Regions from separate parts of the Eubacterium segne genome, predicted to be linked through region 1. Evidence: a T-box and tRNA genes for the amino acid it is inferred to sense, from the RefSeq annotation. Region 1 holds a T-box; the other holds one or more tRNA genes.
What was found. A T-box is a leader RNA that pairs with one kind of tRNA and senses whether it is charged. The one in region 1 lies ahead of metG (methionine--tRNA ligase), so its partner is inferred to be a tRNA-Met.
Positions count from the first base shown of each region.

Region 2: it encodes a tRNA-Met, which carries the amino acid that the T-box ahead of metG (methionine--tRNA ligase) is inferred to sense. The anticodon was not compared.

Region 1 covers NZ_JACOOZ010000004.1:190,067-206,144, reverse strand. Annotated here, with positions in the region: gene H8S00_RS07320 (BglG family transcription antiterminator) at 1-1,575, shown strand, start outside; gene H8S00_RS07315 (PTS sugar transporter subunit IIA) at 1,770-2,213, shown strand; gene H8S00_RS07310 (PTS fructose transporter subunit IIC) at 2,258-3,493, shown strand; gene H8S00_RS07305 (PTS fructose transporter subunit IIB) at 3,616-3,924, shown strand; gene H8S00_RS07300 (HPr family phosphocarrier protein) at 4,109-4,372, shown strand; gene ptsP (phosphoenolpyruvate--protein phosphotransferase) at 4,390-6,081, shown strand; gene H8S00_RS07290 (Cof-type HAD-IIB family hydrolase) at 6,136-6,972, shown strand; gene H8S00_RS07285 (DeoR/GlpR family DNA-binding transcription regulator) at 7,042-7,806, shown strand; gene H8S00_RS07280 (LytR/AlgR family response regulator transcription factor) at 8,257-8,937, shown strand; gene H8S00_RS07275 (hypothetical protein) at 9,053-9,778, shown strand; gene H8S00_RS07270 (glycyl radical protein) at 10,306-12,660, shown strand; gene H8S00_RS07265 (glycyl-radical enzyme activating protein) at 12,679-13,596, shown strand; gene H8S00_RS07260 (fructose-6-phosphate aldolase) at 13,672-14,349, shown strand; T-box leader at 14,483-14,730, shown strand; gene metG (methionine--tRNA ligase) at 14,862-16,078, shown strand, end outside.
Region 2 covers NZ_JACOOZ010000002.1:144,525-160,602, reverse strand. Annotated here, with positions in the region: gene H8S00_RS03135 (CPBP family intramembrane glutamic endopeptidase) at 1-749, shown strand, start outside; gene H8S00_RS03130 (glycosyltransferase family 2 protein) at 761-1,774, shown strand; gene H8S00_RS03125 (phosphatase PAP2 family protein) at 1,810-2,538, opposite strand; gene H8S00_RS03120 (Tex family protein) at 2,763-4,898, shown strand; tRNA gene H8S00_RS03115 (tRNA-Val) at 4,969-5,041, shown strand; tRNA gene H8S00_RS03110 (tRNA-Met) at 5,073-5,146, shown strand; gene ispF (2-C-methyl-D-erythritol 2,4-cyclodiphosphate synthase) at 5,245-5,733, shown strand; gene H8S00_RS03100 (DUF2156 domain-containing protein) at 5,720-6,631, shown strand; gene H8S00_RS03095 (GNAT family N-acetyltransferase) at 6,647-7,666, shown strand; gene cysS (cysteine--tRNA ligase) at 7,684-9,096, shown strand; gene H8S00_RS03085 (Mini-ribonuclease 3) at 9,107-9,553, shown strand; gene rlmB (23S rRNA (guanosine(2251)-2'-O)-methyltransferase RlmB) at 9,564-10,304, shown strand; gene H8S00_RS03075 (Gfo/Idh/MocA family protein) at 10,367-11,347, shown strand; gene H8S00_RS03070 (polysaccharide deacetylase family protein) at 11,415-12,242, shown strand; gene H8S00_RS03065 (S8 family serine peptidase) at 12,376-16,078, shown strand, end outside.

The sequences.
Region 1 (16,078 bases):
AAGGAACTTGAAAAATATAATATTCATATTAACAGGGTTGCAGGGCATGGTGTGTTTATTTCCGGTGAGGAATTTTCCATTAGAAAGGCAATGAAAAGTTATTGCAGATATGCCATTGGAAATAATAAAGTAGACAATGTACACGATTACAGGGTTAATTATGAAGAAGAGTATTTGTGGATAAATAACTTTGGAAGGGATAATTATGAGAAGGCCATTGAAGTAATAGGGGCAATAGAGAAGGAATTTGATGTTGCCTATACAGACTATTCCTTTAGAATGTTGGCAGAATATCTTAGCATCCAGTTATTTAGAATCAGAATGGGAAATGTTATAGAGAAGGATATTGTCAAAGAAGAAGGAAAATTAAGCAATCCTGAAATTGTTGGAAAAGTGTGTCAGATGTATGAGCAGCTGGGAAAAGTGCAGATTAATGAATATGAGAAGCAGTATATAGACATACTATTTGCAGCGGCAGCAGTGCAGCTTAAGAAAAATCGTACACAACTGGTAAATAATAGCAGATTTGACAGCAAAAATCAGGAAATATGCGCTGAAATTTTAAAATATCTTTCTGAAATTTTAAATGCGGATTTAGAGGGAAATGAACTTTTAAGAACCAGCTTAGAAGCGTTTATTCCACCGTCATTTATTAGAACACAGTATGGTTTTGAGGTTAGCAATCCTTTCTTAGGAGATATAAGGGAAATGTATTCGGGAATTTTTGCCACATGCTTTACATTGGGAAAATTCTACGAAGAATATACAGGAGAGATACCTACAGACCATGAAATCTCTTTTATCGCACTGTTTTTAGGAGGTGCACTTCACAGAAATGTGAAAAACGTCAAAGCGGTGTTAATTGGTACCAGCGGAATTGCCGCAGCTAATATTGTGGCAAGAAAAATAGAAAACAAAATTGATGATGTAAAGATAGTTGCCATATTATCCTCCCAAAAAATAGAGAATATAGAGGACTATGATTCTGATATTATCCTGTCGTTACTGCCAAACTTTGAATATGAGGACAAGGTAGTACATATATCGCCTATTGTCAGCAGGGATGATGAACAGAAAATTAAGGATGCATGCTTTGAGGCATTGTCAAATCCACGGTTTGGAAGCGAAAAGTTTGATGAAATAGTTGATAAGGACCATATACTGATTGTCAGGGAAAAAGTGGAGCGTGAGGCCATTCTTAAAGAGGTTTGCAAGCGTCTTTGCGAAGGTGGATATGTAAAAAAAGAATTTTACGATGATGTAATAACAAGAGAAAAAATAGAATCAACAGCTATTGGAAATGAAGTTGCCATTCCTCATGGAATGCCGGAAAATGTTATAAAACCAAAAGTTTTTGTGGTTAAACTTGAGTATCCGGTAAACTGGGGAGGAAAAATGGTTAGCACAATATTCCTTTTAGCCCTTAACTTTAACAACATTGAAACTACTAAGTCATTTTTCATGGCATTTACCAGATTGGTAGGTTCAGAAACCAGAATAGGAAAAATACGTAAATGTCAGACTCCGGAGGAGATAGGGGACATATTCAAAAGAGAATTGCATTATAAACAATAAAAATTAATAAAAAATAATGAAAAGCTTTTGATTTTTCAAAACGTTTCAATGCAAGAAAAATACTAAGCTTGAGAATAATTGCACTAACTTTAGTGCAATTTTCTTTTTTTGCGAGAATTGAAAAAAAGTAATAAAGCCCTTAGAATGAAATTACACAATGGTGGTAATAATTTTAAGAAAAGGAGGACAAAGGTTTGGCTAAAGAACTAATGAGCAAAGAGATTGTTATGTTTGACGTTAAGGCAGAGAATGCAGAAGGGATTATCAGATTAATAGCTGATGCGATGGACAAGGACGACAGACTTATTGACAAAGAAGGTTATGTAGCAGATGTTATGGCAAGAGAGGCAAGTTCAAGTACGGCAGTTGGTTTCTCAGTTGCTACACCACATTCAAAGTCAGTACATGTTAAGGAACCATCACTTGCTTTTGTACGTCTTGCGCATCCTGTTAAATGGGATGATACGGAAAGCGTTGACATGATATTCCAAATCGGTGTTCCTTCACCGGGACAGGGTGACAGACACTTAGAAATTCTTGCAGGATTGTTCAGAAAGGTTATGCATGAAGACTTTAGAGAACAATTAAAGAATGCAAAAAATGCCGATGAAGTTATTGAACTTATTGGCACAGTTTAAATCCTGAGGTCAGGATAAAATACGTTTTGAAAAGGAGAAAAGTTATGAAAGAATTGGTAGATATCTTAAAAAACACCAAACAGCACCTTATGAATGGTGTGTCATATATGATTCCGGTTGTTGTTGGTGGTGGTATCTTAATGGCCATCGCAGTATTATTAACAGGTGAAGGAGCAGCTCCGGGATGGGGTTCAGGTCTTCCTTATTGGTTATGGACAATCGGAGCTGATGCTCTTGGATTAATGTGTCCTGTATTTGCAGCATATATTGCTTACTCAATTGCAGACAGACCCGGAATTGCAGTAGGTATGGCAGGCGGATTTATGGCACTGAATATTCCTACAGGTTTAGGAGCACCTGTTCAGACTTTGGTAGAAATTACTAAGGGTGTTACAGTTCCTGATGGAGCAGTTTTAACAACAATTGACAATGTTCAGTATTATGTAAATTCAACAAGAACAGTACAGACAGCTTCAGCCGGATTTATAGGAGCAGCTATTGCAGGTTTAATTGCAGGTATTGTAGCACATTACTTAAAGAAGATTCCTCTTCCAAAGTCAATGCAGTCACTTAAATCGATTATCATTATCCCTGTAGTTGGTGTGTTAATTGTAGGTGCTATAATGTTCTCATGTGGAGCACCAATTGCATCATTTATGACATGGCTTGAAGGTGTAATGACAGATATGGCACATGGAAATCATGGAAGTCTTGCCCTTGCAGGAATTAGTGCTTTGGCATCACTTATGATAGCATTTGACCTTGGTGGTCCTGTAAACAAAGTTGCTTACTCAATTTTAATGGTAGCATTTGTAGGTACAGGTATTTACACATTCGCAGCTCCTGTTGGTATTGCTATTTGTATTCCTCCAATCGGATGTGGTGTTGCTTCATTAGTTTTAAGAAAGAAGTTCTCACCGGAAGAACAGAATGCAGGCATCGGTGCTATAGCGATGGGTTGCTGTGGTATTACAGAAGGAGCTATTTCATATACAGCTGCTGATCCGACAAGAATGATTCCTATTAACATGATTGCATCAGCAATTGCAGGTGGTCTTGCAGGATTCCTTGGAGTTGGTGCTAAGATGTCAGCTTGCTGGGGTGGTTTAATTGTAGCTCCTGTTATTCAGGGTGAAAGCTTTATGTCAGGTTGGCCACTTTACGTAATCTGTATTTTAGTTGGTGTAGCAATTTACGTTGGTTTGTGTGCATTATTAAAGAAAGATTATGTTGCACCTGAACCGGAGGATTTAGGAGATGTTGATATCTCATTTGAATAAATCATATAAGAAATATAATTTGTATAATAAACTGATAAGTCGGATTTAAGTCAGGAAAATATAACTTGTATAAAATAAACTGATAAGTCGGATTTAAATTAACAAGAAAGAGAGTGAATGATATGAAATTTTTAGCAGTTACAGCATGCCCTTCAGGGGTTGCACATACTTATATGTCAGCAGAGGCTATTCAGCAGGCTTGCAAAAAAGCAGGAATCGAGTGTAAGGTTGAAACACAGGGTTCTATTGGTATTGAAAATGCTATTACAGCAGAAGATATTGCTACAGCAGATGCAGTAATATTAACAACAGATATGCCTATTAAGAATGCAGGTCGTTTTGATAACTTAAAGAAAGTTAAAATCACTACAGGTCAGGCAATTAAGCAGGCAGATGCCATCGTAGCTAAGATGGTTGGAATGCTTAAATAATAGCAGATAGCTGTTTAAGCCAAACTCAAATTAAAATTATTAAGCCAAATTTATCCGGGTGGGTGGAGCGTATGCCTGCCCGGATATATAAAATTAAGAGAGAATCGTAGAGTAAAACATTAAATTAGAAAACTGTTGCGAAAGCAATTTAAATAAAGTATCGAATAAGAAGGAGAACGAAAATATGATAAGCAAGACATTAACAGTAAACAATCCGGAGGGATTACACATGAGACCGGCAGGAGTTATCGCAAAGGAAATGGGTAAATTCGCATGCGACATAACAATTGTATTTGGTGAAAAGAGAATAAACGCAAAGAGTCTTATAAACATCATTTCAGCATGTATCAAAACAGGTGCAGAAGTAACATTTGAGTGTGATGGTGAGGACGAAGAAGCAGCAATGGCAAAGATTGTTGAACTTGGAAGTCAGAATTTTGGTGAATAATAATAAGAGGTAAGATTATGTACAAAGGTATTGCAGGTTCCGAAGGTATCGGAATAGGAAAAGTTGTTATAATTGAAGACCACGATATTACTATTGAAACAAAGCATGTTCCGGAAACAGACTCAGAGATTGCCAGATTACAGGAGGCAATTGAAAAGTTTGTGGAAATTACAAATAAGATGGCTGATAAAATGGATGAAACTGTTGGTAAAAAGGACGCAGACATTTTAAGAGGTCATATACAAATGCTTCAGGATCCAATGATTGAGGAACAGATTTCCTCACTTATTATAGCTGAAAAGATTACTGCTGAAATGGCAGTTGATCAGGTGTTAGAGCAGACAGCAGAAATGTTTTCACAGATACCTGATGAATTATTACAGCAGAGAGCTACAGACTTTAGAGACATTAAAGCAAGAATGATTAAGTTACTTATGGGAATTGAAGATGTTGATATTTCCCAGGTACCGGCAGGAACTGTTTTAGTGGCAAAAGATTTGACTCCATCTATGACAGCAGGAATTAAGCCTGAAAATATTGAAGGTATTCTTACAGAGATGGGTGGAAAAACATCTCATTCAGCTATATTGGCAAGAGCAATGGAAATTCCGGCGGTTTTAAGTATTGAAGGAATATGTGATATTGTAAAGAATGGTGACACTGTTGTTCTAGACGGAACAAGTGGTGAGGCATTAGTTAATCCGGAAGAGGATGTTGTTAAGGAATTTGAAGATAAACGTGAACAGTTTGCAAAGGATAAGGCTCTTCTTAAGGCATATGCCGGAAAGCCGTCTGTTACAAAAGATGGAACAAAGGTAGAATTAGTATGCAATATTGGAAAGCCGGAAGATGCAAAGAAAGCTGTTGAATGTGACGGAGAAGGTATCGGATTATTCAGAACTGAATTTTTGTTTATGGACAGAGACAGCATTCCTACGGAAGATGAACAGTTTGAAGCATATAAAGCGGTTGCCGAAACAATGAAAGGTAAGCCGGTAATTATAAGAACCCTTGATATAGGAGGCGACAAAGATGTACCGTATCTTGGACTTGAAAAGGAAGAAAATCCTTTTTTAGGATTTAGAGCAATAAGGTTTTGCCTTCAGAGACAAGATATTTACAAAACACAGTTAAAAGCACTTGTAAAAGCCAGTGCATATGGTAAAATAAAGATAATGGTTCCATTGGTTACAGGAGTAGATGAGCTTCGTCAGGTTAAGACTATGGTAGCTGACATTATGAAAGAGTTTGACGAAAAAGACGTTCCGTATAACAAAAACATAGAAATTGGTGTTATGATGGAAACACCGGCAGCATGTATGATGGCAGATGCGTTGGCAAAGGAAGCTGCATTCTTTAGTATAGGTACAAATGATTTAACAGGATATACTATGGCAGTTGACAGAGGTAATGCAAAGGTAGCATACCTGTATTCCACATATAACCCTGCGGTTCTCCGTGCTATTAAGAGAATAATTGAGTGCGGAAGAAAAGAAGGAATCATGGTTGGTATGTGTGGTGAAGCAGCAGCTGATCCAAAGTTAATACCATTACTTTTGGCTTTTGGTCTGGATGAATTCAGTGTAAGTGCCACAAGTGTTTTGAAAACAAGAAAGATTATTTCTGATTGCGATGTTGGGGCATGTAAGGAATTAGCCGAAAAGGTTATGCAGTGCATTACTGAGGAGGAAGTCTTAAAGTTATTATAATTTAATTTGCGAAATGCAAATAGTATTACAATATTTAATGGATTGGAGCCCAAAATGAATATCAAACTTATAGCCACTGACGTAGATGGTACTCTCGTTGCAGATGACCACTTAACAATCCCCCCAATTAATATTAATGCGTTTAGAAAGGCTAAAGAAAACGGTGCATTAATAGCCGTAAGCACCGGAAGACCATATTCATTAACAAAAAGGGAATGCGATTTGTTAGGTTGCGTAGACTATTTGATACTATCAAACGGAGCAGCTGTGGTGGACATGCACAGCGCAAAGGTTCTCTGCAGCTGCTACCTTCCTTTTAAATCCCTAGAGAGAATATTAAGTGTTTTTGAAAAATATCCGTTGGTATATGAGATTTATGCAGATGGTGCAGGTTACATTACGGATTATACATATGAACATTATTTTGAAGCTAAAGGTCTTCCTGAAGTCTTTTTAACTGAATACAGAAAAATAATGGAGAGATGCGACAGCCCGTGGGATATTATAAGGACTAAAAATGTTGAAAAGTTTAATGTTTCACATATTCCTGATGAATGTATTGAACCTTTGATGAAGGATTTAAGTGAAATTTCTGATTTGGTTTATTCGGCAGGATATAAAGGAAATATGGAGATAACTGCTGTGGGAGCTGACAAGGGGAATGGACTTAAATGGTTAGCAGATTTTCTTGGAATAAATAGTGAAAATATTATGGCATTTGGTGATTCAGGAAATGATGCCACAATGCTTGAGTATGCCGGATGTTCTTATGCATTAAAGACAGGAAATGATTTGGCAAAGGAAAAAGCAAAGTTTATTACGACAGAAGGCAACGCAGACGGCGGCGTTGGAATTACCATAGAAGAATGGTTAAAAAACGGCAAAATATAAGAAGACTTATTTGACATAAATTAAATAATGGTACACAATAGTAGGTATAAATTTTACTAAGGAGGATTTATGCTGGCAAGAGAAAGACAAAATAAAATCGTCGAAATTGTAAACAAAGAAGGTTCCGTATTAGTTAAGGAATTAAGCGAGTTATTTAAAGTTACAGAAGACAGTATTCGAAAAGATTTATCTGCGTTAGAGAAAAAAGGGCTGTTAAAAAAGACTTATGGCGGTGCCATTAAGAATCGTGTGAATACCCATGAAATATATGTTTCCCAGCGAAAGGGAAAGAATGTAAAAGAAAAGCAGCTTATAGCGCAAAAGGCGTTTGAACTGATAGAAGAAGGGGATATGATTTTTCTTGATATTTCTACCAGTAATATAGAACTGATTAAATTAATTATTGAAGCCAATCTGAAGATAACCGTTGTAAGTAATATGATAGATGTTATGCTTTCTTTTGTGCAACCTTCAGATACAAATTTTGTGTTTGTTGGTGGAAAGATGAACAGGGGAAGAGACGGTTTCATTGGTTCATATACAAACAAACAGATTCAGGAATTTAATTTTGATAAGGCTTTTATGGGTGCAGTAGGTGTAGACACTGACAGGGACAAAGTTTATACATATGCTACAGATGACGCATTAACTAAAAAGATGATAATGGATGTCAGCAACAAGTCCTACGTTATGTTGGAAACGAGAAAGCTTGCCCGTGAAGGTAATTATAAATATGCAAATATTAGTGATTTCGCAGGAATTGTAATGGATAGCAAACCGGAGGAAAAAGCACTGAAGGACTTGCAACAGTACAACGTGGAATTGTTCTATTAAAATAGATTAGATAAACAAAAATATTGTTTTTAATAAGTATGTCATAATTTATCTTTCAAAAGGGGCATCCCGGGTGTAATTCAAGAAGTTAGAATGTTGGATTACATTTCGGGGTGCCCCTGATTTTATGTGGTGGTAAAATTTATAAAAATAAATTAAAAGAAATAAAAAAATTATTATAAAGTATTGACATATTTTGTAAATGATGATATTCTCTTTACGCTCAAGTGAAATTCTAGTTAAGGAGAGTATGGTTATATTAATGAAGCCTTACCAATAACAATTTGTTTAGTGGCATATGAAATTGTACTTCAGATCATTATGTTTTCCATTTGTTTTTATACTAGAGAATCACAAAAGAGGACGTAAAATTACGAAACATATCACTTGAAAAATATTTTTGTTTGCATAACTATAGTTTTACCGGAAAAACATAGGGGAGGAAAATCAATGATTGTAGGTATATGTGATGATGAAGAGCAGATGAGAGATAAAATTGAAAAACTGTGCAGAAAAAATTACAACATACAAAATGTACATTATGAACAATTTGCAGATGGAGAGGAAGTCGAAAATACCAATGTTAATATTAATGTTTTAATATTAGACATTAAAATGCCAAAGGTTGGCGGTATTGAAGTTAAAAATATATTTGAAGAACAGAAAAAGGATACTTTGATAATTTTTGTTACTAATCACGGAGAACTGATACACGAAGCTTTTGGAAAGAATGTAGTAGGTTTTATAGAGAAAAGTGATTTGGAAAAAGAGCTTGGTCAATATCTGAACAAAGCAATGGGTATGGTGAAAAAGAATGTTGATATCGACGGCCGAAATTGTAAAGATATTTTATATATTAAGGCAGAGGATGTGTACTGTAGAGTTTTTATGAAAGATAATACCAGCTTTTTAAAAAGAGTGAGTCTTACGAAGATGGAAGAGAAATTGAGGGGAAGTGACTTAGTGAAAGTGCACAAGTCATATATAGCTAATCTTGCGTATGTTTCCAATATTAAAGAAAACGAATTAATAATTGATAATGCGAAAATACCTGTCAGTACAAGAATGCGTACAAAGGTATTTAATGAACTAAAAAAATACGAATATAAAAATTTACATATAATAAATTAGGTAGTGAATAGCGTTTACAACAAAAAGGTTGCGTTTACAACAAAAGGATTGAAAGTTAATAAAAGAAGGAATATGTTGATATTGACAAACAATATAGAGAAAGGTTGGATGAACTATGAAGAAAAAAATTATTGCAATAGCTGTAGTTATGGTTTTAGCCGTTGGAATAAGTATTCCACTTATAAGTAATGCAACTCAGGTAACTGATAAAAATGAAAAGTGGGGTCAATCACTCAAAAAAACTTATGACGAAAAGAAAGTAGCAGATGAACAGAAATATAAAACTTCATTAGTGGGAAACTACTCGGCAAATAAGGTAGAAGGTGATGAAGTTAGTCAGGTTGGAAAGGATATATTAATTACTGATTCGGAACTCAATCAGATGTCAGACTTTTATGTATTACAGGGAAAGAGCCGACAGGAGGCTGACAAAACAGCAAAAGAGTATGCTCAGGAATATAATGCACTGTATGTAGAAGCTGTAAAGAATGGCTTTGATGCTACAGATGAGGAGGTAAAAACATATGTTGATAGTCTAAAAGAGGAACTTAACAAACCGGAGAATAAGGAACAGCTTAATTCAGTGTTAAAAGGTTTTGGTTCAGAAGATGAATATTGGGATTATGAATATATGGTTTATCAGAAACAACTGCCTATTCAGAAATATGTTAAGAGCCTTGAAAATGATTATAATAATGCACATCAGGACGAATTTACAGAAGAACAATTGGCACAGAATTGGAATACCAAGCTGGATTCTATCAAGAAAAAGTTAGTAAAAGAGCAGCAATTTAAAGATGTTCAGAAACCTGTAGATATAGGACAAAGCTTTCAGGAGTAGTATGTGGAAGTTTGAAGAATAGCATGTGGAATAGTATATAAAAGGAATATTTAAATAAAGAAGTCTGATTGGGAAAAAATCCAGTCAGGCTTTTTTTGACATCAAAATACCCTAATATTATGTAATGCCTTATATCTAAGGTAGTTTCTTAGCTCAAATCGGTGCGAGCACATGTGGAATTACCAAGGCATCGTTAATTTTCTTTATTTTTATGGTAATCGTGTTGGTTACACAGTAATGTGAGGAAGTGTTTGGGTATATTTAACATATGAAACGACTTATTTTACAAGAATTATCCATTATAATTTTAAATTTCATGTATTCATATCCGCCGGAGTTATTTCATAACTTATGGACTAATTCCCACCACAATATGATAACTTAAAAGCTTATTTTAGCCCTCAAAATCACCATTACATATTGAAAACAATAAGGAACAATAAAAAGTAATAAAAAATAATAAAAAAATCGTTGACTTTACATATATCCCGTTATAAAATGAAACCATAGAAATGAAGGAGGTGGATATGTTGAGTTGTTTAGTTAAAACAGACAGAATTGAAACATTAAAGAATAGAATGCTCTCGGTTCCAAGATATGCATCTATTGAACAGGCAAAGATTATTACAGACACATATAAAGCACATGAAGGTGAGCCACGTATTATGCAGAGAGCGTACTCACTCAAGAACTGCTTAGAAAAGATAGGTATTAGCATTGAACCGGAAGAACTGATTGTAGGAAACAGAACAGCCGGTGTGAGATACGGAGTAGTTTTCCCAGAAAGCGGCAGCACATGGGTAGATAAGGAATTTGAAACTCTTCCAACCAGACCACAGGACAAGTTTAATGTTCATGAAGAGGATATTAAATATTTCAGAGAAGTAATATATCCTTATTGGCAGGGAAAATCATTAGAGGATGTGCTTAAGGCACGCTACGGAAAAGAGATTGATGAAATATCAAAGGTAGCAAAAATAAATCAGAAAGATCATGCACAGGGACACATTAATCCTGATTGCGAAGGATGGCTTAAGAAAGGTCCGGCAGGTCTCAAGGCAGAGGCACAGAAACATTTAGATGAAGAAACAGATGAAGAAAAGAAGCTTTTCTATAAGAGTGTTGTAACTGTTATGGACGGAGCTATTAACTTCATTATGAGATATCATTATTTGTTATTAGAGGAAGCTAAGGAAAATCCAAAGTGGGCAGATAACATGAAGACAGTGGCTGAAATCTGTAAAAACATTGCAGAAAGACCGCCGGTTACTTTCCACGAGGCAGCTCAGTCATTGTGGTTCTTATTTGTAATCCTGCAGATGGAATCAAATGCATCATCATTTTCACCAGGAAGAATGGACGTTTATATGTATCCTTATTATAAACATGACAGAGAAAATGGTGTAAGCGACCAGGATATATTGGAAATTATAGAAAGCCTTTGGCTTAAATTTAATGAAATTGTATATATGAGGAACTCAAACAGTGCTAAATTCTTTGCGGGATTCCCTATTGGATTTAACATTGCGGTAGGTGGTCAGGATGAAAATGGAGAGCCATATGAAAATGAACTTTCTTATTTATTCCTGAAATCTCAGGAACATATCGGTTTGCCACAGCCAAATCTTTCAGTAAGACTTTGTGAAAAAACCAGTGACAAATTATTGAAGGCAGCCATAAAAGTTGTTTCCCTTGGAAGTGGTATGCCACAGTTCTTTAATGACAAGGCGGTTATTCCTGCCATGATAAAGGATTTGGATATTGAAGAAAAGGATGCAAGAAACTATGCCATTGTAGGTTGTGTTGAACTTACTACTCAGGGAGATAATCTGGGATGGTCAGATGCAGCAATGTTTAACTTAAATAAGGCATTAGAACTTACTTTAACAGGTGGCAAGTGCCTTATAACAGGCAAGCAGCTGGCACCGGATAGAGGAAATCTAACAACATATGAAACTTTTGAAGATTTGGAAGAAGCCTTCAGACAGAATATAGACTACTTTATGGATAAGATGATAAAGGCATGTGAGCAGGTTGAGCAGGCACACATGGACCTTCTTCCTACACCGTTTTTGTCATCAGTTATTAATAACTGTATGGATAAAGGAATTGACGTTACACGAGGCGGTGCAAAGTACAATTTGTCAGGTATTCAGATGATACAGGTAGCAAATCTGGCAGACAGCCTTGCGGCAATTAAGCAGATGGTGTATGACGAGAAAAAGGTGTCAAAGGAAAGACTTCTTAAGGCACTTGAGAACAATTATGAAGGTGACGAGATTTTAAGAACAATGCTTCTTAACAAGGTTCCTAAATATGGAAACGATGTTGAGTGGGTTGATAATCTTGGAGCAAAATGGGCAAAATATTTCCGTGAAAGAATTGGAAAGTTTACCAATTACAGAGGCGGAAAATATCATACAGGAATGTATACTGTTTCAGCTCATGTACCAATGGGAGAAAATGTGGGAGCCTCTCCTGATGGAAGATATTCCCAGACACCGTTAGCTGATGGCGGTATGTCACCGGTTTACGGACGTGATGAACATGGACCGACAGCGGTTCTTAAGTCAGTGTCAAGGTTAGATAAGAGCTGGACTACTAACGGAGGACTTCTTAATATGAAGTTTCTACCGGAATTTTTCAAAACTGAAAATGGAATCGACAAATTCGCTAAGATGTTAAGAACTTTTGTGGATTTGGAGATACCTCATATACAGTTTAATGTTGTAAGAAAAGAAGATTTGTTGGCGGCTAAGAAGAATCCGGAACAGTATAGAAATCTTACAGTCCGTGTTGCAGGATATACTGCATACTTTGTGGAACTGGCGGGAGAACTTCAGGATGAAATTATTGCCAGAACAAGTTATGACGATATTTAAATTTAAGAAAGTGATGATGTGAATTTGAAAGGTTACGTTTTCGATTTTAAGAGATTTTCTACCCATGACGGACATGGCATCAGGACAACGGTTTTTCTTAAGGGATGTACCTTAAACTGTGTCTGGTGTCAGAATCCTGAGGGGATTTCAATTAAACAAAGACCTCTGTATTTCCCAAATAAATGCATACATTGTAATACATGTGTGCATTTGGCGGAAAACGGTGGCGTAACGGAAGTTGACGGAAAGATAAAGCTGGATGTTTCCAAGGTGGAGAACTGGCATAATATAATTGATAGTTGTCCGGCAGTGGCACTAACCATGGATTCTACGGAAATGACATCTAAGGAGGTAGTGGAGGAAGCCTGTAAGGATGCACCGTTTTTTAAATACGGTGGCGGGGTTACCCTGTCCGGTGGTGAGCCTTTGTTTCAACATGAATTTGCTATTGAAATTTTAAAAGGTTTAAAAGAAAAAAACATAACTACCACCATTGAGACGGCATCTCATATTCCTATGCCTATATATAAGGAAGCCATGAAGTATATTGACTATGTATACGCAGACCTAAAAATAATGGATAGCAACCTTCATAAAAAGTATACGGGCGTAGATAACACTAGGATAGTGCAAAATTTGAAGTGGCTGCTTATGTCAGAAAAGAAAGAAAATGTTATAATAAGAACACCACTAATACCTGGTATGACTGCGACTGAAGAAAATATTGCAGGAATTGCAAAGTTTATAAGCGGTTTGTACCCGGAAGTCAAATACGAGATTTTAAATTACAATCCATTGGCACAGGCAAAGTATGACATGGTGGATAAGGAATTTTGTTTTAAAAACAATCCGCCGTTATACAGCGATGACCAGATGAGGGCATTTGGAAAAATTGCCACAGACAATGGCGTGAAGAACCTTATATTGGAAATATAAGTAATTAGAAGTATAAGTAAATAATTAACGGCGGTTAATTAAATATAGAAAGAGAGAATTTTGGAGGTAAAAAAGATGAAGTTAATTATTGATGACGCAAACATTGAGAAGGTAAAAAAAGTTTGGGAATTATATCCTTGTGATGGTGTTACAACTAATCCGTCTATTTTGGCTAAAAGTGGAAGAAATCCATATGAGGTTCTCTCAGAACTGAGGGAAATCGTTGGAAAAGACGGAGAACTTCATGTTCAGGTAGTTTCAAAAGATGCAGAAGGCATGATTGAAGAAGCTAAAGTAATTAGAGAAAAATTAGGAGAAAATACATTTGTAAAGGTTCCTACAACACCACAGGGACTTAAGGCAATGAAGGCTTTAGCAGCAGAGGGAGTAAACATTACAGCAACAGCTATTTACACACCAATGCAGGCATTTTTAGCAGCAAAAGCCGGTGCAAAATATACAGCACCGTACATTAATAGAATTGATAACTTTGGATATAACGGCGTTCAGGTAGCTATGGATATTCAGGATATTTTTGAAAATAACAATCTTCCATGTGAAGTTCTTGCAGCAAGCTTCAAGAATTCACAGCAGGTACTTGAACTTACTAAATATGGAATAGGGGCATCTACAGTAGCAACAGACGTAATTGAAGGTCTTATTAAAAATGCAGCAATCGACGCAGCAATCGACGCATTTAACAAAGACTTTGAGTCAATTACAGGAGAAGGAAAAACAATGGCAAATTGCTAATTCACAATCTCTTTCTAATAGGCGGGTTTCCGGTAGCGGAGCCCGCCATTTTTAAGGTGATCATAATACCATTCCCACCTAATGATATTTTGTTGACAAAATGCCCATAAAATAATAGAATTATGAGCAGAAGACAAATGCCACGAAAGGAAGAGTAGGTAGCGGATTCGCTTAAAGAGAGCCCGGTAAGGTGGAAGCGGGCAGTGAGAGAAACTACTGAACATGGCCCTGGAGCAGCAATGGTGAAACAGATGGGATATATTCCATTTCTGGAAGTAGCTATTGACGGTTGCACCCGTTACAGCGCAAATGAGATATAAAGATACAACATCTTTATATGAAGTAAAGTGGTACCACGAAGTTTGAACTCTCGTCTTTGCAAAAAAAGATGGGAGTTATTTTTATTTGTGTAAGCATGGTGGCAGTAGTACTTACATTATATTAAATAAAGGTTTCACAAATATGTTAATAATTGCAAAAAATAGCAGATAATAAATATAAGGAGAAAAAAGATGACAAAGAAAACATTTTATTTAACAACAGCAATTGCGTACACATCAGGCAAGCCTCATATTGGAAATACTTATGAGGCAATTTTGGCAGATAGCATTGTACGTTTCAAAAGACAGCAGGGATATGACGTAAGATTCCAGACAGGAACAGATGAGCATGGACAGAAAATTGAGTTAAAAGCAGCAGAAGCCGGAGTTACTCCAAAGGAATTTGTTGACAAAGTTTCAGGAGAAATCAAAACAATTTGGGATCTTGTAGGAACATCATATGACAAATTTATAAGAACAACAGATGAATATCACGAGAAACAGGTTCAGAAGATTTTTAAGAAGCTTTATGACCAGGGTGATATTTACAAAGGATATTATGAGGGAATGTACTGCACACCTTGTGAGTCATTTTTCACGGAATCACAGTTAGTAGACGGCAAATGTCCTGACTGTGGAAGGGAGTGTACACCGGCGAAGGAAGAGGCATACTTCTTTAGAATGAGCAAGTACGCAGACAGACTTATTGAACATATTAATACACATCCTGAATTTATACAGCCGGAATCCAGAAAGAATGAAATGATGAACAACTTCCTTCTTCCGGGGTTGCAGGATTTGTGTGTATCCAGAACTTCATTTAAGTGGGGGGTACCTGTTGACTTTGATCCAAAGCACGTTATCTATGTTTGGATAGATGCTTTATCAAACTACATTACAGGACTTGGATACGACGTAGACGGAAACAATGATGAGTTATATAACAAATACTGGCCGGCAGATTTACATCTTATTGGCAAGGATATTCTCCGTTTCCATACAATTTACTGGCCGATAATGCTTATGGCTCTTGACGTTCCTCTTCCAAAGCAGATTTTCGGACATCCTTGGTTATTACAGGGAGACGGAAAAATGAGTAAGTCAAAGGGAAATGTTATTTACGCTGATGATTTGGCTAACTTATTTGGAGTTGATGCGGTAAGATATTTTGTTCTTCACGAAATGCCTTTTGACAACGATGGAACAATAACATGGGAGCTTATGGTTGAGAGAATGAACTCTGACCTGGCAAATACATTGGGAAATCTTGTAAACAGAACAATTTCCATGTCAAATAAGTATTTTAATGGAGCTGTTGAAAATAAAGGGGTTAGCGATGATGTAGACGCAGACTTTAAGGAAACTGTTCTTGCAGCACCTAAAAAGGCAGCTGAAAAAATGGATAAACT
Region 2 (16,078 bases), on a different contig from region 1:
TTATTATGAATGCAACCATGAGTCAGGCTTTGTCAATGACATTGTTAGCAGGACTTGCAACAGCACCGATACTTATATTTATTTATATTCGTGACAATAATAAGGACAGAAGAAATGGTACCTTTGTAAAATATAAGTTAAATAATATTTTGAAATATTTACTTATAATTCCTTTTGGAGTATTTAATATGTTGTGGGCTAACTATTTTGTAGCATTACTTCAGCTTGTAATGCCTAAGTTTATGTTAGAAAGCTACACAGATACCCAGCAGATAATTGAGGGAGGCGGATTTCTGATACAGTTGTTGACAGCGGGAATCGTTGCACCTATTGTAGAGGAACTTATATTCAGAGGTCTTGTATACAGAAGAACGAAAAAAATGACAGGAACCATTGCAGCGGCAATACTTTCAGCTGCATTATTCGGAGTGTTCCATGGCAACTGGGTTCAGGCTCCTTATGCATTTATTATTGGCATAGTGGCAGTGTTTGTGTATGAGAAGTTTAAATCCATTGTGGCACCAATAATGTTGCATATGTCGGCAAATATTTTGTCAGTCCTTATAATGACCATGACATCATCAGATACACCTACAGTAGATAGCTTAAACATTGATACATTATCATATGTTTCATCCCTTATAATTTTCATATTTATAACGGGAGTTTTAGCAGCTGTGTTTGGAGTTATTATATGGAATAAGGTAAACCCGGTGGCAATAAATGCCAAAAAAGAAAATGAGATTTAAGGAGAAGAATAATGAAGTTATTAACAGTTACTATACCATGCTATAATTCCAGTGAATATATGGAAAAAAGCATAAGAAGTGCCTTAACAGGAGGCAACAGAGTTGAGATTATCGTGGTAGATGACGGCTCAAGTGATAATACACTGGAGATTGCCAACAAATACCAGAAAAAATTCCCTGACATTATAAAGGTTGTTCATCAGGAAAACGGTGGACATGGAGAAGCAGTAAATACAGGTATTAAAAATGCCACGGGATTATATTTTAAGGTGTTAGACAGTGATGACTGCTTAGGAAAAAAAGCATTAGAGAAGGTGCTGGATTTATTAGAAGATATGGTATCAAAGGATGCAGGTCTTGATATGTTAGTATCTAACTTTATGTATGACAAGCAGGGAACAAAGCACAAGAAAATCATGAAATACAAAAGTGCAATGCCTGTTAACAGAATGTTTGGATGGGATGAATTAAAATTCGGCATGACACAGTATCTTTTAATGCATTCAGTAATTTACCGTACAAAAATATTAAGGGAATGTGGAATGGTCCTTCCGAAGCATACATTTTATGTTGATAATATTTATGTATTCCAGCCACTGCCATATGTAAAGAATATTTATTATTTAGATGTATGTCTTTACAAATACTTTATAGGAAGAGATGATCAGTCTGTTCAGGAATCGATTATGATAAAGAGATTAGATCAGCAGTATCGTGTTACCAGATTAATGCTTGAAATTTACAATAACTCAAAAATTGACCATGAAAACATTGATAAGGCAATGGTTCATTATTTTGATATGATGATGTGTGTATCCTCTATATTATCTATCAGGGAAGGTTCAAAGCAAAGACTTGATGATAAGGAAAAATTGTGGAAGGATGTTAAGGAAAGCAACCCTGAACTTTATGAAAAGGTAAGAAAGTCAATATTAGGAAGAACAATGAACTTACCGGGAAAGGCAGGACGACAGATTTCAGTTATAGGATATAAGATTGCAAACAAGTTTGTAGGATTTAACTAAAAAATAAAGGGAAAGCACAAAAAACGTGCCTTCCCTTATTTTTTTCTTCTTTTATTAAGAAAATATAAAACCTGATGCTGATGTGGGTCTTTAACCACAGGAGCAGGAAAATCTACATTTCTAAACCACCATTTAAATACCACAAAATACAATACCGTTGCTAAAAGAATACCGCATATAACATCAATTACCGAATGCTGTTTTAAAAACATGGTAGATAAGCATATCAGTACAGATAGTATAAGGGACAGATGTTTAATTGTCTGTCGCGGTATCAGCTCCTTCATATGAGGGCTTTTAACCAGACATATATGAGTTGCTATTGTGGCAAAAACATGTATGCTTGGACATACATTGGTTGGTGTATCCTTATCATATAAAAAATGTACCAAATCAATTAATATATTGCTTCTGGACACATTATCCAGTCTAAGTTCAAGACCGTTGGGATAAAGGGTACATACCAAAAGTGCAATTGTCATTCCCGTAAATTCATATGCACAAATTCTGTAAAATTCGTTTTTGGAATGATAAAACAGAAAAACGAAAACTGCCGGAACATATAAAAACCATAACAAATACGGTATAACGAACCATTCACAAAAAGGAATCATGTCATCTAGGGGACAATGTAAAATATGTAGTCCCGGGTAATCTGCCGAAATATTCTTTTCTAACATAATAAACCAGGGCATATAGATGAACACGTACATAACCGGCCATATGTGCTTATATTTACGAAGTTCTTTCTTTAATTTAATCATAAGAAACCTTCTGTTTTTTATTTGTAATTCAGAGTATAAATCAGTGCCAACTCTCTATTTTTTTTACACAAAATAAAATTATCTGTTAAAATAAGTATGTGTGTAAAAAAGTACATACAACGGAAAGTATAACATTGTAAAAATGAAAAATAAAGAGGTATTTAGTTAAAATACAAAGTTATACACAATATATTATATGACCAAAATGGAAGGAAATGTTAAAGATGAACATAAACGGGATTATTGCAGAAGAATTAAAAGTAAAATTATGGCAGGTTGAGGCAGCAGTGAAATTAATAGATGAAGGAAATACAATTCCCTTTATTGCAAGATACAGAAAACCGGTTACGGGAGAATTAAATGACGAACAGCTAAGAGATTTAGATGAAAGATTGAAATATCTTAGAAATTTAGAGGAAAAGAAAAACACAGTTATTGCTTCCATTGAGGAACAGGGAAAAATGACTCCTGAACTTTTGAAAAAAATAGAAAAGGCTATGACAATAGTTGAAGTGGATGACATATACAGACCCTACAGACCAAAACGAAAAACAAGAGCCACGGAAGCTAAAGCTAAGGGATTAGAACCTTTGGCAATGATTTTTATGGCACAGATAAGCAGTAAAACTCCCCAGAAAGAGGCACAGGCTTTTGTAAATAAAGAAAAAGGTGTGGAAACCGTTGATGATGCAATTCAGGGAGCAAAGGATATTATTGCAGAATCAGTTTCAGATAATGCAGAGTTTAGGGATGCCATTAGAAATACAGTAATGAAACATGGGGAAATAGTGTCTGTTGCTAAAAATCCGGAAGAAAAAACACCATATGAAAATTATTACGATTATGTTGAGGGAGTAAATAAAATACCAGGACATAGAATACTGGCAATTAACCGCGGAGAAAAGGAAAAGGTATTAAATGTTAAGGTTGAAATGCCTGATGAAAATATAATAAAGGCATTAAATAAGGCGGTTATAACAAAACAGTCTGATTTTACACAGGTTATAAAGGACGCAGTGGAAGATGGTTACAAGCGTCTTATAAAGCCGGCAATTGAGCGTGAAGTAAGAAACAGCCTGACGGAAAAAGCAGAAGATGGGGCAATTGATGTATTTGGTGAGAACTTAAAGCAATTGCTTATGCAGCCGCCTATTATTGGAAAAAATGTTTTAGGATGGGACCCGGCATTTAGAACCGGTTGTAAGCTGGCAGTGGTTGATACTACAGGAAAGGTATTATACACTACAGTTATTTTCCCTACAGCACCGCAAAATAAGGTGGAAGAATCAAAGAAAGCTGTTCTTGATATAATAAAAAAATATAATGTTAGTCTTATATCCCTTGGAAATGGAACAGCATCAAGGGAATCAGAGGCAATTATTGTGGATATTATTAAGGAATGTCCTACAAAGGTAGAATATGTTATTGTAAATGAGGCGGGAGCCTCCGTATATTCTGCCAGTAAACTGGCAACAGAAGAATTTCCAAATTTTGATGTAGGTCAAAGAAGTGCCACATCTATGGCAAGAAGATTGCAGGATCCTTTGGCTGAGCTGGTTAAAATTGAGCCAAAGGCTATAGGTGTAGGGCAGTATCAGCATGACATGAACCAGAAAAAGTTAGAAGAAACTCTTGGAAACGTAGTGGAGGATTGTGTCAACAGTGTTGGTGTTGATTTAAATACTGCATCAGCTCCCCTTTTGGAATATATTTCAGGAATAAACAAAACTCTGGCAAAAAATATTGTGGAATATAGAGAAGAAAACGGACAGTTTAACAGCAGAAAGGAATTGCTTAAGGTTTCAAAATTAGGCCCAAAGGCATTTGAACAGTGTGCGGGATTTATGAGAATAAGAGACGGCATAGAACCTTTAGATTACACAAGTGTTCATCCTGAAAGCTATGCTGCCGCAAAGAAGCTTCTTAAGAAATATGGATATACTACATCAGATATTATATCCGGACAGGTGAAAATCTCAAAGGATGTTAAGGATTATAATAGTGTGGCTGAAGAAATAGGAACAGATAAAATCACTCTTAAGGATATGATATTGGAAATGGAACGCCCTGCAAGGGATCCAAGAGATGAAATGCCAAAGCCGATACTAAAAAGCGATGTATTAGACTTTGATGATTTAAAGGAAGGTATGGAATTAAAGGGAACAGTGAGAAACGTTATTGATTTTGGTGCCTTTGTAGATATAGGAGTTCATCAGGACGGACTTGTTCATATATCAGAAATGAGTGATAAATATATAAAACATCCATTGGATGTAGTGTCTGTCGGTGATGTGGTAAATGTAAGGGTATTAAGTGTTGATAAAGAGAGGAAGAGAATACAATTGTCAATGAAATTTTAAAAAAATAAAAAAAGTGCTTGACAATAATTGGATAAACGTATATATTAATAAGGCAGTTTGAATTCTGTATGGGATCTTAGCTCAGCTGGGAGAGCATCTGCCTTACAAGCAGGGGGTCACAGGTTCGAGCCCTGTAGGTCCCATTCATTTTCAAAAGATGCGAATTTAATATTTGGCGAGATAGCTCAGTTGGCTAGAGCACACGGTTCATACCCGTGGTGTCGAGGGTTCGAATCCCCCTCTCGCTATTAGATGAGAAAGTACCGAATAGTCGGTACTTTTTTCTTTATAATAATTAGAAACTGTGGTATACTAACTATTCGGGTATTACCCTATGGAGGTACACATGAGAATAGGAATGGGATATGATGTCCATAAGCTGGTTGAAGATAGAAAATTAATATTAGGAGGAGTTGATATTCCATACGAAAAAGGTTTGTTAGGACATTCAGATGCAGATGTGGTAGTTCATGCCATAATGGATGCTCTGTTAGGAGCTGCAGCATTAGGGGATATAGGAAAGCATTTTCCCGATACGGATGACAGATATAAGGGAATATCAAGCATTAAACTTTTACATCACGTAGGGGAATTGTTAAGAGAGAATAATTTTAAGATTGGAAATATAGATGCAACAATAATTTGCCAGAAACCAAAGCTTGCACCTTTTAGGGATGAAATGGTAAAAAATGTTGCCAAAGCATTAAATATCGAAGAAAGCAGAGTATGTATTAAAGCCACAACTGAGGAAGGATTGGGATTTACAGGTGAAGGTCTTGGAATATCCTCACAGGCTATAGCTTTATTAGAAGAAGGTTTAAATGAAAACGTATAATTTAAAAACTATTAAAGTTGAAGATTATAAATTACTTGATAAATATTACAGAATGAGAAGACCTCAGGCAGCAGACAGCAATCTTTTGGATTTATATCTATGGGAGAATTGTTACCCTACTAAGTATTTTACTACCGACAAAGGACTTATGTGGGTGGCGAAAAGCGAGGATGGACAGTTTTATTCAGCCATTCCCTGTTGCAGAAATGAGGATTTAAGGGAGTGTTTTTTAGAAACTCAGGAGTATTTTAATAATTGCCTGAAAAAGAAACTAACTATGTATGTGGTGGATAAAGAGGCAGTGGAGATTCTTGATTTACCTAAGGATGAATACGTGGTAGTCCCTGATAGGACATATTTTGATTATATATATGATGCTGAAAAATTAAGAACTTTCAGCGGTAAAAAATATCATGGCAAGAAAAATCATTTAAATGCTTTTAAAAGGGATTATGAGGGACGATATGAGTTTAAAATATTAACTAAAAATAACGAAAAAGAGATTCTTGATTTTATTGATAAATGGAAAATAACCAAGGAGCATTCACAGGAGCATGAATTTATTGATAGTGAAGCAAAGGGTGTAAAGTTTTTATTGGATAATGAGGAATATCTGGATTATAAGATGGCAGGTGTCTACATTGATGGCGAATTAAAGGCGTTTACCATTGGAAATTATTATAAAGAAGAGGACATGGTGTATATACCGGTGGAAAAAGCCGACCATAACATAAGAGGATTGTATCAGTATATATGTAGCGAGTTTTTAAAGGAAGTTTTCCCCATGGCAGGAAAAGTAAACCGCGAGGATGATATGGGACTTGATGGACTAAGAAAGTCAAAGGAGTCATATAATCCTATATATATGATTGAAAAATATACTATAATTCAAAAATAAGAGAGAGTTATTAATATGATTAGATTGTTGGAAAGTTTTGAGAAACTAAATATCAGACCCCTTTATGAACATTGTTTCAGTGAGGATGGAAAAGAATTTACTGATTATTATTTTTCAAAGTGTCTGCCACATAATGAAGTGGTGGTAAATGAGCAGGATGGGAAAATTGTGTATGCACTTCACCTTATCCCTAAAAATCTGGTTGTGGGTTCCCTTAAGACCAATGTAATGTATATATACGCAGTGGGGACATTTGCAGGCTACAGGAACAAAGGTTATATGCACGAAATCTTCAATGAAGTTTTAAAGAAAATGTACGAAAACATGGATGCATTTACTTATCTTATTCCATCAGATGAAAATAATGCCGCCATATATGAGAGATTTGGCTTTAATTATGTTATGGACAAATTTGAGATAACTCCTACGGAGCATAGGAGGAAGGCAACTCATTCACTTATATTAAGAAAGGCAGATAACAGTGATTTGGTGAAATTATCAATTTTTGCCCAGTCAACAGCCTATAATAAGTATAGCGTGGTAGTGTCAAAGGATGTGGAGTATTTCAAAAGAATAAAAGAACTTATAGATGTTGAAGGCGGACATATTGACATATACGTGGAAAATAAAGTTATTGTGGGATATAGAATATGGATTGACCATGAAATATTTGAGGAAGTTTTAGATAGCAGCATACAATCTTTAAGTTGGGAAAGTGATGTAAGAAAGCCATATGTTATGGCAAGAATAATAAATATAAGAAAAACCCTAAGGATGTTTGAATTTAAAAACATAGATGAGATTGTGTTTAAAATAACAGATCCTATTTTAGATGAGAATAACGGTTATTTTGTTATGACACAAAAACATGGAAGTATAAAATTAGAAAAGAAGTCTGAAAAGGATATAGAGGGTGAGCCTGATTTTGACATAGGAATAGGCGAACTTACTGCACATATATTTGGGTATAAGTTGATTCCGGGATTGCCGGCAGTATGTAGAAAAGACAGCTTTTTTATAAATGATTACGTTTAATGGATAAGGAGTACAAAATGAAGATTTATAACACATTATCGAGAAAAAAAGAAGAATTTGTTCCTATAGAGGAAGGTAAGGTAAGAATGTATGTATGTGGACCTACAGTGTATAATCTTATACACATAGGAAACGCAAGACCTATGATTATATTTGATACTTTCAGAAGATATTTAGAGTATAAGGGATATGAGGTTAATTATGTTTCTAACTTCACCGATGTAGATGATAAAATCATTAAAAAGGCAATTGAAGAGGGAAGCACCGCTGAGGAAGTATCCCAGAGATATATAAAAGAATGTAAAAAAGATATGGCAGGAATGAATGTTAAACCTGCTACAACACATCCACTTGCCACTCAGGAAATTGATGGCATGATTGATATGATTAAAACGTTAATTGACAAGGGTTACGCATATGATTCTAACGGAACTGTTTATTACAGAACAAGAAAGTTTAGTGATTACGGAAAATTATCAAAGAAGAATATAGATGATTTAGAGGCAGGACACAGAGATATTAAGGTAGCAGGAGAGGAATCAAAGGAAGATCCTTTAGACTTTGTTTTGTGGAAGCCAAAGAAAGAGGGAGAGCCGGCATGGCCATCACCTTGGAGTGAGGGAAGACCGGGATGGCATATTGAGTGTTCAGTAATGTCTAAAAAGTATTTAGGAGACGAAATAGATATCCATGCAGGTGGTGAGGATTTGATTTTCCCACATCATGAAAATGAAATTGCCCAAAGCGAGGCAGCTAACGGATGTTGCTTTTCAAAATACTGGATGCACAATGGATTTTTAAATATTGACAATAAAAAAATGTCAAAATCTCTTGGAAATTTCTTTACAGTAAGAGATATTGCAGAAAAATATGACTTGCAGGTACTTAGATTTTTCATGCTTAGCGCCCATTATAGAAGTCCCCTTAACTTTAGCGATTCATTAATGGAAGCAGCAAAGAATGGATTAGAGAGAATAGTAACTGCCGGAGAAAAAATCAGGGAAGTTATGTCTAATGGAAAAGCTGGTGCTATTTCTCAGGAAGAAGAGAAACTGTTAAATGATGCAAAGGTATTTGTAACTAAGTTTGAAGATGCAATGGATGATGATTGCAATACGGCAAACGCCATTACAGCAGTATTTGAGCTTGTAAAATTTTCTAACAGTAATTTAGGTGATAATTCATCCAAAAAATTTGCCAAGTCATTATATGATGTATTAAGCAGGCTTTGTGATGTTCTTGGAATCATCCTTGAAAAGGAAGAAAAGGAAGTAGGGGATGAGGGCTACATTGAAGAAATGATTGCAAAACGTGCCCAGGCTAAAAAAGACAGAGATTTTGCATTAGCAGACAGCATACGTGATGAACTGGCAGCTAAGGGAATTATCCTTAAGGATACAAGAGAAGGAACAAAGTGGAGCAGAAGTTAGGAAATATATGATGGAACCGGATTTGTTTGGAATAATTAGAAAGAAGATGGAGTTAAAGGAGATTAATGTAAATGATTATTCTCCTTTGACCCTTGCCTATATTGGAGATGGCATTTACGAAATTGTAGTAAGAACCATTATTGTAGATGAGGCTAACAGACAGGTAAACAAAATACATAAGGCATCTTCCCAACTGGTAAAGGCACAAAGTCAGGCAAAAATGATTCATTTAATAATGGATATGCTGACAGAAGAGGAAAAGTCCATATATAAAAGAGGGCGTAACGCAAAGGCTGTTACAAGAGCAAAAAATGCCTCTATGTCAGATTACAGGGTAGCAACGGGATTTGAAGCTCTTATGGGCTGGCTTTATTTAAGTGGACAGTCAGACAGAATGATGGAGCTTATGAAAACCGGTATAGAACTTTTTAAGCAGGATAATATTAAAGAAGTATAAAGAGGTTATAATGAGATACGAGGAATTTGTAATAGAGGGAAGAAATGCCGTAATTGAGGCTTTTCGCGCAGGTAAAACCATAGACAAGCTTTTTGTTTTAGAGCATTGTAAGGAAGGCTCTATGAATACGGTGCTTAGGGAGGCCAAAAAGCAGGGTACTGTTATTAACTATGTAAAAAGAGAAAGACTTGACCAGATGTCAGAAACAGGAAAACATCAGGGAGTCATTGCATATATTGCAGCTTACGAATACGGGTCAGTTGAGGATATTTTAAAAAAGGCAGAGGATAAAGGTGAGCAGCCTTTTGTTATTATTTTAGATGATATTGAAGACCCGCATAACTTAGGGGCAATTATAAGAACAGCTAATTTAGCAGGGGCTCACGGAGTTATTATTCCAAAACACAGGGCATCAGGGCTTACGGCAACAGTAGTTAAGGCATCAGCAGGAGCCATTAATTATACCCCGGTAGCAAAGGTTACAAATATTTCTAAAACCATTGAGGAACTTAAAGAAAAGGGATTGTGGTTTGTGTGTGCAGATATGGATGGCACAACAATGTACGACCTTGATTTAAAGGGACCAATAGGCCTGGTAATAGGAAACGAGGGAAAAGGTGTAAGCCGCCTTGTAAAGGAAAAATGTGATTTTATTGCAAAGGTGCCAATGTTTGGGGATATCGATTCTCTTAATGCTTCGGTAGCAGCAGGGGTTTTGGCATATGAAATAGTGAGACAGAGATTAAAATAAATAATTAAAAAAGCATCATAGAAATATGGTGCATTTTTAATACAATTATTGGAGGATAACATATGATTAGATTTGCAACAATAGGTACAAATTTTGTGGTTGAATGGTTTTTAAAATGTGCGGCACAGGTAGAGGGGCTGCAATATAACGGAACATATTCCAGAAACATTGAAAAAGCAGAAAAATTTGCCAAAGAGCATAATGGAAATCTTATTTTTGGTAATTTAGAAGAATTAGCAAAATCAAAGGATGTAGATGCGGTATATATTGCAAGTCCTAATTCTTTGCATTATGAACAGGCACGGCTTATGATAAAAAACAAAAAACATGTAATGATAGAAAAGACCATTACCAGCAATTTAAGAGAACTTAATGAGTTATGCCGGTTAGCTAAAGAGAACAATGTGGTTATAATGGAAGCCATGCGTTCAGTGTATTCACCGGGATTTTTGGCAATAAAAGATGCAATGAAAAAGATAGAGCCTGTAAGAAGAGTGGAGTTTCGGTATTGCCAGTATTCATCCAGGTACGATAAATACAAGAACGGAATAATTGAAAATGCCTTTAATCCGTCATTTTCTAATGGAGCATTAATGGATATTGGAGTATATTGCGTCCATCCGTTAGTAAAATTATTTGGATTGCCGGATGAAATAAAGGCAACAGCTACCATGCTTCCTGACAGTATAGACGGTCAGGGGACAATAACCTGTGCATATGACGGTATGATAGCAGATATTTCCTATTCCAAGATTACCAATGGAAGACTTCCAAGCCAGATTCAGGGAGAAAAAGGAACTATATTGATAGAGGACATACCAAATCCGAGAAAAATCAAAATAATATATAATGATGGTTATGAAGAAAACATAGAGAATATTCCATGTAAGGATTTGAATTTGGAATATGAGGCAGAAGAATGGGCAGAACTTATTAATAAAGGTGAGTTTACTGACAAACATATAAAGTATTCCGTAATGTGCATTAAGGTTATGGATGAAGCAAGAAGACAGCAAAATATTGTATTCCCTGCAGATAAATAAAGGATAGAATTTATACTTTCAGCACTGGCGTCATATAATTAAGTAAATATATTTTCAGGAATAGGGTATGATTAAAAAAATATTAAAAGGCGAAAGAGGCAGCGGGTTAAAAGGAATACTGTTTATTATTGGTATTTTTGCCATAGCTTTCTTTGCCGGAGAAGGCGTGGGGCTGGTAAAAGAAAAGGTTTTACCTGCTAGTAATGTTATTGAAAATGGTGAAAACTGGGGACTGGGATTTGGAGAAAGTGGAACTCAGCCTACGGGAACGGAATCACCGGAGGTTATGAAAAAATATAATGCCTTCTATATAGGAAGCGGGGATAAAAAAGAAATATATTTAACCTTTGACTGTGGATACGAGAATGGAAACACGCCTGCTATTTTAGATGCATTAAAAAAGCATAAAGTAAAGGCAACTTTCTTTGTGGTAGGCCATTTTTTAAAGGAAAACGAAGATTTAGTTAAAAGGATGGTGAAAGAAGGGCATACTGTAGGAAATCATACATATAATCATCCAAATATCATAGGAATGGACAAAGAAAAGTTCTCAAATGAAGTAGGGCAGGTAGAGGAACTGTACAAAAGCATAACAGGGAAAAATATGACTAAGTATTATAGACCTCCCCAGGGAAAATACAATACGGATAATTTGAAAATGGCTCAGGAAATGGGGTACAAAACATTTTTCTGGAGTTTAGCATATGTAGACTGGAACAAAGATTCCCAGCCGACTAAAGAAGAGGCATTTGATAAATTGTTATCAAGGATACATCCGGGGGCAATTGTTTTATTACATAACACATCAAAAACAAATGGGGAAATATTAGATGAATTACTTAGCAAATGGGAAGAAATGGGGTATACTTTCGGAGTGTTAAAGAATTTGAAATAATAAGCAGATTTTTTCGTTTATAGGATTACAGGTAAAAATATATGTGCTATAATATTAAGCGGTGTGAAATAAAATTCCCCAATGTACAAATTAACCCACAATAGTGGAAAACAAGAGATAGGAGATTGTGAATATGAAAAGAATGGCGAAGAAAGCCATGGCATTGACCCTTGCAATGTGTTTGACATGTACGGCAGTGCCAACTATGGCAAATCAAAGTTTGAAAGTAACCAAAGAGAAAAAAGCAGTAAAGAGCAGCAGAAATTATGTTGAAGGTCAGGCTATTGTTATGTATGGAAACACTAAAACGTCAACAAGAAGTGCCGGCAGCAACATTGCAGATGATGATATGGAAGTTGTAGAAACATATGTTTTTAATTCAGATACATCAGTTAATGCAAAATCGGCTGACAAGGTTAGTGACAATGGATTTTCAGTGTCATTAGTTAAGTCTGATAAGTATAGTACCAAGGAATTAATTAGTATCTTAAAAAGGAAAAGTAACGTTAAATATGCTGAACCAAATTATAAAATAAAAGCATCAGACTACAATGACAGTTACTATAAGTATTTGTGGGGACTTGACAATAAGGGACAGAATAACGGTACAGAGGGCATTGATGTAAATGCAGACACACCATTGTTAGATAATAAGGACAATAAGGAAAGAGTAATTGCAATAGTTGATACCGGTATTAATTACCAACATGAAGATTTAAAAGATATTGTTTGGAATAATCCTTATAACAACAGAAAATTATATGGTGAGCACGGCTATGATTTTGTTAATTATGACACAGACCCTATGGATGATAACGGTCATGGTTCACATTGTGCCGGAATTGCGGCAGGAAAATCAAATAATGGAGTTGGAATTGCCGGAATTGCTAAAAGTAACAATATAAAAGTAATGGCACTTAAAATTCTCAATGAAGAAGGCAGCGGAAGTGGAATGGGTGCCATAGGAGCGTACAATTATATTTACAAGGCACAGCAGTTAGGTGTAAATGTAGTAGCTGTAAATAATTCCTGGGGTGGCTCAGCAGATGAAGAAGATGAAATTATAAAAAATCTTATTGAGCTTGTAGGAAAGAAAGGTGCTATATCTGTATGTGCAGCAGGAAATGACAACTCTGATAATGATAAAAATTTAATGGATAACTATCCTTCAACAATAGACAGCCCATATATCATTTCTGTTGCAGCGTCGAATGAAAAAGATGAATTGGCAGGATTTTCAAACTATGGAACTGAATCGGTAGATATAGCTGCTCCGGGAACTGATATATTATCAACAGTTTCATATAATTGCTTTAATCCGGGAATATATGATAACAAAGATAAATTATGTAGTACATATGTTAATTTTGATAATGAAAGCATTTTGAATGTTTTTAATGAAGAAGGAAAGATGGTAGCTACGCCTGAAAATAATGAAGTGGCTTACGGAACATTAAGTGAATCTGATGGAACTATGAATGTATCAACTACAAATAGTGAGTATTTTGGAGAAAAGTCTTATAACAACAAATCACTTAAATGGGAAATAAAAGGTGCACAGAAAGATGGAATGTATTTTATGTGCCTTCCATATACAATGAAGTCATCAGATACAGGTACATCAGCCAGTGTTATGGTTAAGGTAAGTGGTCCAAAGGCAACAAATGATGACTGGTTAGTTGGTAACGATTCGGTAATTTATGCCATAGATTGTAAATTAGACAAAAACGGAAAAGTGGATATAAGTGATTTAGATACTCTTGAAGATGGAGTGTTTGCCAGTGCTTATATAGATGAAAACGGTAATTACTGGTCTCATCTTTCAGGAGAGGTATCATCAAAGAGCAAAAAAGATGAACAACATGTAATATTGTTATGTGTTAGCTCATATGAGGAAGGGGATTTTGCTGTTTATGTAGACAATTGGGGCATAAGCAGGGAAAATGTATCACCGGATGAATTTGGTATGTATGATTATTACAATGGAACATCTATGGCTACTCCATATGTTACAGGTGCTGTTGCAGCAGTGGCTAATGCATATACAAATGAAAATGCTCTTCAGATAAAGGCAAGAATTTTAGGAAGCACAAGAAATAACGATAATTTCAAGGGAAAAATATCAACAGGTGGTGCACTTGATTTATCTAAAATAGGAAAACCGGGCATGACTATAGATAAGGTTTTACTTAATGGCAAAAAACAGATAGAAATATCAGGATATTATACTGACAATGCTGAGGTATATATTAATGATAAGAAAATAAATGTAATTTATAACAATGGTAAAACAATTGTTGTTGATGGTAAATCATATCAGAATAAGTCATTAAAGGTAAAACTGATTAAAGGTGACCGAACCTATGAAAAAGAGTGCTTCTTTGCTACCGGCAGTGCTTTTACTAAAGGCCCGTCTGTGGAGGCGGATTTAAATGGCGGACAAATGATTTCTAATGGCGGAAATTTGGTTTATATTGACAGCACAGGTTCAGTGTCAGTAGGGATGACGTATAAAGATGATGAGACAGGCAAGGACGAATTTTTCTGGAGGGGTGGTGGATTTACATTTACACCGGATGTTTTCGGAAAAGAATATGAGAATGTTGCAGATGCTAATGTTTATAGTGAAACAGATTATGTATGCTCTAATGGAGTTGTGTACGGCTGTATAACGCTTGATCAAGGGTTCGCACAAAATACCATTTTATCATATTATGATGATGAAAAAGGTTGGAAAAAGCTTGCTAATATGCCTAAGGAAAAAGAAGAATTAAGTGGCGTTATACTGGCTGCATATAATGGTGAACTATATTTAATGGGTGGTGTTGATGAAAATGATAATTTTTCAAAAACTGTAATGAAGTATTCGACAACGTCTAAAAAGTGGTCTGTCACAGAGAGTTTATCGGAAGGCAGGGCATACTCAAGGGCTATGCAGGTTGGAAAGAAGCTTATTGTTACATTAGGTTCAGACGGTACAATGAATGCACCTTATAACTTAATATATGATGGAACAAAGTGGACAAAGTCAAAAGCAAATATCGGTAAATCAATTGATACTAAGATAATTGAGGGCAGAAATAAAAAGTTTGCTGTTATAATGGGTGAAATTGGTCTGGTGAAAGGTGGAATTATTTATACAAACCTACGTGTAGATTCATTGGGTGATACCTTCACATATGATATTGCAAAGGATAAGTTTATTACTTCAAAGTATGCACTTAATGCATCAAATCTTGAATTTGATAATTTATATGCCACAACGGCTGGAGATAAATTATACGTTGTATATGGTTTTGCAATGGCTGATGACGACGGTAAAGAATTTGGGTCTAATAAAAGCAAGCTGTCAAATAAAGATTTTTATGATGAAGATGATTATGAGGATGATGCAAAGATATTATGTATTCCGATAGATTCCGGTGCGGTTTATGTTGAAGATACATCTGAGTTTGGTGCTTATGTAGAAGGTACGGGTTATTATCTGCCGGGAGATACAGTTACCTTGAAAGCAGCAGTAATGGATAAGAAACTTAATATAAGCCAGTTCATAGTTAATGGAAAATCTGTTAAGAAGGGCAAAACCGGTTATGTATATACTGCAAGAGCATATGACTTACCGGCAAAAATCACGGCAAGTGTAAAGGCAGAGTATACTGATATATATATAAAACCGGGAAAGACATCCATTACGAAGGCGGTAAGGGCTAAAAACAACAGGAGCATAAAACTTACCCTTAAAAAGGCAGGTACAGCTACCGGATATCAGATTAAGTATTCTACATCAAAGAAATTTGGAAAGAAGGTTACTAAAACTGTTAATACTAAGAAAAATA